2 regions of the Pseudomonas sp. NPDC089734 genome follow, and region 2 is predicted to be linked to the other one. Evidence: riboswitches for the same ligand, from Rfam matches in the RefSeq annotation. Region 2 holds a riboswitch; the other holds the start of a gene.
The links. A riboswitch is a leader RNA that binds a small molecule or an ion and turns the genes downstream of it on or off. The one in region 2 is predicted to bind cobalamin.
Positions count from the first base shown of each region.

Region 1: linked by a shared signal. The riboswitch ahead of cobW (cobalamin biosynthesis protein CobW) and the one ahead of cobO (cob(I)yrinic acid a,c-diamide adenosyltransferase) in region 2 are both predicted to bind cobalamin.

Region 1 covers NZ_JBIVGV010000006.1:122,673-125,858, forward strand. Annotated here, with positions in the region: gene cobN (cobaltochelatase subunit CobN) at 1-262, opposite strand, end outside; gene cobW (cobalamin biosynthesis protein CobW) at 266-1,330, opposite strand; cobalamin riboswitch at 1,438-1,640, opposite strand; cobalamin riboswitch at 1,849-2,052, shown strand; gene ACIPY9_RS10000 (CbtB-domain containing protein) at 2,147-2,332, shown strand; gene ACIPY9_RS10005 (CbtA family protein) at 2,344-3,039, shown strand; gene ACIPY9_RS10010 (cobalamin biosynthesis protein) at 3,032-3,186, shown strand, end outside.
Region 2 covers NZ_JBIVGV010000014.1:120,402-123,587, reverse strand. Annotated here, with positions in the region: gene ACIPY9_RS18035 (C40 family peptidase) at 1-157, shown strand, start outside; gene ACIPY9_RS18030 (C40 family peptidase) at 242-787, shown strand; cobalamin riboswitch at 960-1,325, shown strand; gene cobO (cob(I)yrinic acid a,c-diamide adenosyltransferase) at 1,417-2,028, shown strand; gene ACIPY9_RS18020 (cobyrinate a,c-diamide synthase) at 2,039-3,186, shown strand, end outside.

The DNA of each region.
Region 1 (3,186 bases), on a different contig from region 2:
CGTGCAGGGAAATCAGAATGACTTTGGCGTGACGTAGCACGTCATCGACATACAGATCCACCGAGGCGTGGTTCTGCACCTGCATCGGGTTGGCCAGTCGCAGGCTCGGGTAATCTTCGGGCAACTGCTGCGCGGCCTCGGCCAGCAGCGCCAGACTCGAATCGCCGCTGCAGAGAATCACCAGCTCGGCCGGGGTCTGCCCCAGGTCGGCAATGCTATCGTCGGGTACGAAACCGCCCGGCTGGGTTCTCAGCAGGTGCATGGATCAACCGGCAATCGCAGCATTGAGCTGGGCTTCCAGCGCCGCGGCATCCAGTTCCTGGCCAATCAGCACCAGATTGGTGATGCGCTCTTCATCGGCACGCCATGCACGGTCGAAATGCTTGTCGAAACGTGTGCCCACACCCTGGATCAGCAGGCGCATCGGCTTGCCGGGAATCGCAGCGAAGCCCTTGACCCGCAGAATGCCGTGCTTCACCACCAGTTGCGTCAGGGCATCGAGCAGCAGGCTTTCATCGGCTTGCGGCAGTTTGATGGAAATCGAGTCGAAAGCATCATGATCGTGGTCGTCATGATCATCATCGTCGTGATGGTCATGGTGAGTCTTGCGACCATCGATATGCAGTTCCGACTCGGCACCGACGCCCAGCAGCACATTGATCGGCAGACGGCCGTTGCTGGCTTCGATGACCTTGACCGCTGGCGGCAGTTCTTCGGCCACTTCGGCGCGCACGGCTGCAAGGCCGTCGGCATCGATCATGTCGGCCTTGTTGAGGATCACCAGATCGGCGCTGGCCAGTTGATCAGCGAACAGTTCATGCAACGGGGATTCATGGTCCAGATTCGGGTCAAGCTTGCGCTGGGCATCCACCTGATCGGGGAACGCGGCGAAAGTGCCTGCCGCGACCGCCGGGCTGTCCACAACGGTAATTACCGCATCGACGGTGCAGGCATTGCGGATTTCCGGCCACTGGAAAGCCTGAACCAGCGGCTTCGGCAGTGCCAGCCCCGAAGTTTCGATCAGAATGTGGTCCAGGTCGCCGCGACGTGCCACCAGCTCGCGCATCACCGGGAAGAACTCTTCCTGCACCGTGCAGCACAGGCAGCCGTTGGCCAGCTCATAAACCCGGCCGGTCGCCTCCTCTTCAGTGCAGCCAATGGTGCATTGCTTGAGGATTTCGCCGTCGATGCCCAACTCACCGAACTCATTGACGATCACGGCGATACGACGCCCTTCGGCGTTATCGAGCATGTGGCGCAACAGCGTGGTTTTGCCCGAGCCCAGAAAGCCGGTGACGATGGTGACGGGAAGTTTGGCCAGTGTTTTCATCGGATGCCCTTTGGCAATACGGCGGGCAAGCAGGACGAGAGCCGGGCACAAGGCACGGATCGAATCGCCACCGGATCACCCCGCCCGGTTGTAGTGAGAATTCGTGGGCCTGTGGCCCGGTTCGAGGCAGGTCTCCTGGCTCACGGCGGCGTGTCGACAGCATGGCCGACCGGCATTCATCGCGCCTTCCCGCTTGCGCAGTGGCCGTGCGATAAAGATCACCGTTTACAGTTGCGGGGGCAGCTGCGGCTTGGACCGCATTCCCGTCTTAGGCTTTGTACGAAAAGTGGCTGTGCTCGGTGATGCTGCGTTAAAAACAGGCTCGGAATGCTCATTTACAACACGTAAACTCCGCTTCCTCGCCTGTTTTTGCCTTGCCTGACCTTAGCTCGCCGACTTTTCGTACAGAGCCTAGCTTTACCTTCTTCGCGGGTAAAGAACCTCAAGTGCGCAAGGCTACGCAGTGGTCGCAGGCAGGTCAATCGTTCAGATTGACGTTCAGTGGCCGCCCATGCTCTCCTACACAACTTGTTACGGGTGCCCCTCACGGGGTGAAACGGGAAACCGGTGCGCTCAGAACCCTGAGTCAGTCCGGTGCTGCCCCCGCAACGGTAAGCGAGAGAAGGCCAGAACCACTGTGCTGCGGCATGGGAAGGTGGCCTTGAAGGTGAACTCCACGCCCCTCGCGAGCCCGGAGACCGGCCCGCTACTGACTCAATGACAAACCCGCGGTGGGCGGGCGCAGTTGAAGCCTTCTGACCGTCGTCAGCAGGCTTTTGTGCGCATGGCCATCTGCAGAAACCAGAGGGAAGCGCCATGTCGACCATCAGCAGCAGCCATTCGGCCAGCACCACGTCCACCCAGACCCAACGCCTGACCGCCGCCCTCAGCGCCGCGATCCTTGGCGCCTGCCTGGTGTATTTCGCCGGTTTCTCGCACATTGCCGCCGTTCACAACGCCGCCCACGACACACGTCACAGCGCCGCCTTCCCCTGCCATTGAGACCTGACGCCATGTTCAAGCGAATCGCCCAGACGGCAGGCTTCACCGGCCTGTTGGCGGCCCTGCTGTTGACCCTGCTGCAAAGCTTCTGGGTCGCGCCCCTGATTCTTCAGGCTGAAACCTACGAAAAGGCTCCCGCCGAACATCTACACGAGCATGCCGAAGGCACCGCCGCGCACAGTCACGACGATGAAGCCTGGGAACCGGAAGATGGCTGGCAGCGCGTACTCTCCACCACCGGTGGCAATCTGGTGGTTGCCGTCGGCTTTGCCCTGATGCTGGCCGCCCTCTACACCCTGCGTGCGCCGGGCCGCACCTCTCAAGGCGCGCTCTGGGGGCTGGCCGGTTTTGCGGTATTCGTCCTGGCCCCTACGCTGGGCCTGCCACCCGAACTGCCCGGCACGGCAGCCGCCGACCTGAACCTGCGTCAATACTGGTGGATCGGCACGGCCGCCTCCACCGCCGCGGGTCTGGCCTTGCTGGTGTTCGGCCAGAACGGGCTGCTCAAGGTGCTGGGCGCAGCCATTCTTGTCGTACCTCATCTGATCGGCGCGCCACAGCCTGCAACCCATGAGAGCCTGGCTCCCGAAGCCCTGGAGTCGCAGTTCATCCTGGCGTCGCTGCTGACCAACGCACTGTTCTGGATTGCTCTGGGCCTGATCAGCGCCTGGTTGTTCCGTCGCAACAACACCGACCTGCATGCCTGAGTCTCTGGTAGCGGGGATCGGGTGCCAGCGTGGCTGTACAGCCACGCTGTTGCTGGAGCTGATCGAGCGCAGCTTGCAGGCCCATGGCCTGGATATCAGCGCCATCACCGCCCTCGCCTCCACTGATATCAAGCAGGACGAACCGGG
Region 2 (3,186 bases):
CAGCCGCCGCAGCGGTGGTGTGCGCATCGACAGCCTCGATGACGCCTACTGGAGCAAGACGTTCATCGAAGCCAAGCGTGCCCTGGCCATGGCTCCCTCTGTGGAACCTGCCCAGACCACTGCAATGACGTCGACTACAATCAAGCGCCATAAGTAATGCAATACGCAGACAGGCATGAGCCTGTCTGCCTTTTTCGATTCTCGGCAGCGTAGGCCGCATCCAGATCAGGTTGTTGTGGTTATGTCGATTACGTTACGTCTGGCGGTCATCTCTCTTGCCGCGTTGCTGGGTGCTTGTGCCAGCTCGCCGTCTCCTCAGCCCCGGGTGGTTCAACGTCCGGTGCTTTCTGCTCCCCCCCAGATTCTTTCTCAGGCCGCTGAAGATGTACTGTTCCGTGCGCTTGGGCTGGTGGGTACGCCTTATCGCTGGGGCGGTAATACGCCTGACTCGGGGTTCGATTGCAGTGGCCTGATCGGTTACGTCTATCGTGATGCGGCCGGTATTTCTCTGCCGCGCTCTACGCGGGACATGATCGTGATGGGCGTTCCGAATGTCGGGCGCGAGCAATTGCAGTCCGGCGATCTGGTGTTCTTCGCCACCTCCGGCGGCTCGCAGGTTTCCCATGCGGGCATCTATGTCGGGGAAGGGCGTTTCGTCCATGCGCCTGCCACGGGTGGCACGGTGAAGCTGGACAGCCTGGACAAGCCGTATTGGCAAAAGGCCTACCTCAACGCCAAGCGCGTCATCCAGCCCTCGAATCTGGCACAGAACGCACAGCTGCAATAACCTGCCGGGGATCCAGGCTGTGTAGGAGCGAATTTATTCGCGAGAAGCCCGTAAAGCTGAAGAAAATCTATAGCCTTCAATGACGTTTCGCGAATACATTCGCTTCTACGGTGCTGTTCGATGAGGGCTCAATCCTGCCGTGTCGATTGACGCTCCCACCCCAACCCTCTACCCTTCGCGGTTTGTTTCAGGTGCTTTGCAATCCTCGATTGGCAAAGTGAAACAGGGAAGCCGGTGAGGACGTTCTTTAGGTTCTGTACGAAAAGTCGGCGAGCGAAGGTCAGGCAAGGCAAAAAACGGCGAGGAAGCGGAGTTGACTGGTTGTCAATGAGCATTCTGAGCCGGTTTTTAACGCCGCCTGACCGAGCGCAGCCACTTTACGTACAAAACCTAACGCCGATCCCGGCGCTGCCCCCGCAACGGTAAATGAGTCAAGGCTGCGCTCGATGCCACTGTGTCTGTCAACACGGGAAGGCGCGCAGTGAAGGCAGATGCCTGCTCATGAGCCCGGAGACCGGCCTGATCCACTCAACAGCATCACGGCGGGCGATGCTCTGCGCAGGGCCTTGCCGTGCTGTCCAGTGCTGTCCTTCCGTCTGCTTTCGCGTGCCCTCGAGCGGAGAGCTGAGATGAACGAATCCCCCGAACGTGACGAACGCCATCTGGCGCGCATGCAGCGCAAGAAGGCGGTAATGGATGAGCGCATTGCCAGCGCTCCCAATGAATGTGGCCTGTTGCTGGTCCTGACCGGCAACGGCAAGGGCAAGAGCAGCTCGGCATTCGGTATGCTGGCCCGGGCCATGGGGCATGACATGCAGTGTGGCGTGGTGCAGTTCATCAAGGGCCGCAACAGCACCGGAGAAGAACTGTTCTTCCGGCGTTTTCCCGAGCAGGTGCGTTACCACGTGATGGGCGAGGGTTTCACCTGGGAAACCCAGGACCGCCAGCGCGATATCGCCGCTGCCGAAGCCGCCTGGGAGGTTTCCCGTGAAATGCTGCGCGACCCGAGCATTGGCCTGGTGATTCTCGATGAGCTGAATATCGCCCTCAAGCACGGTTATCTGGATCTGGAGCAGGTACTGACCGACCTGCAGGCCCGCCCGCCCATGCAACATGTGGTGATCACTGGCCGTGGCGCCAAACCCGAATTGATCGACCTGTCCGACACCGTTTCCGAAATCGGCGTGGTCAAACATGCCTTCCAGGCTGGCATTCGTGCGCAGAAAGGCATTGAGTTGTGAGTAACCCCGTATGAGAGCGCCGCGTCATTGCCCGGCAGTATTGATTGCCGCGCCCGCGTCCGGGCAGGGCAAGACCACGGTCACCGCAGCGCTGGCACGCCTGCACCGCAATCAGGGCCGCAAGGTCCGGGTCTTCAAGTGCGGGCCGGATTTTCTGGACCCGATGATTCTGGAGCGGGCCAGCGGTGCGCCGGTGTATCAGCTGGACCTGTGGATGGTGGGCGCCGATGAAAGTCGCCGTCTACTGTGGGAAGCGGCTGGCGAAGCGGACCTGATCCTGATTGAAGGCGTAATGGGGCTGTTCGACGGCACGCCCTCCAGTGCCGATCTGGCGCGTCACTTCGGTGTGCCGGTCCTGGGCGTGATCGATGGCAAGGCCATGGCTCAGACGTTCGGGGCCATGGCGCTGGGGCTGGCACGTTATCAGCCCGATCTGCCGTTTGCCGGCGTGTTGGCCAATCGTGTCGGCACTGTGCGTCATGCGCAGCTGCTGGAAGGCAGCCTGACCGAAGGCTTGCGCTGGTATGGCGCGCTCTCCCGTGAAACCGGTATTGAGTTGCCCAGTCGCCACCTGGGGCTGGTACAGGCCAGCGAACTCAATGATCTGGACCTGCGTCTGGATGCGGCTGCCGATGCCTTGGCCAGCACCTGCGAAGTGGCATTGCCACCCGCCGTGATGTTCAACGCACCGGACCCGGTGCCGGTCGAGCCCTTGCTGGCTGGCGTGCGTATCGCGGTGGCCCGTGACGAAGCCTTTGCCTTTACCTATGGCGCAAGCCTTGATCTGCTGAGGTCCATGGGCGCGCAGCTGTCGTTTTTTTCGCCGATCCGCGATAGCCGGTTGCCCGAAGCCGACAGCCTGTATCTACCGGGTGGTTATCCCGAGCTGCACCATGTTGCGCTGGCTGAAAACGCGCCGATGCTGGCGGCGATTCGTGCCCATCATCAGGCGGGTAAACCGATTCTGGCCGAGTGCGGCGGCATGTTGTACCTGCTCGACGGCCTGACCGATGTCGAGGGCAAACGTGCTGGGCTTGTGGGGTTGCTGAGCGGTGAGGCTGTGATGCAGAGCCGTCTGGCGGCGCTGGCCTTGCAGGCGGTCGAGCTGCCTGAAGGTTTGCTGCGCGGTCATACCTATCACCACTCCCTGACCAGCAC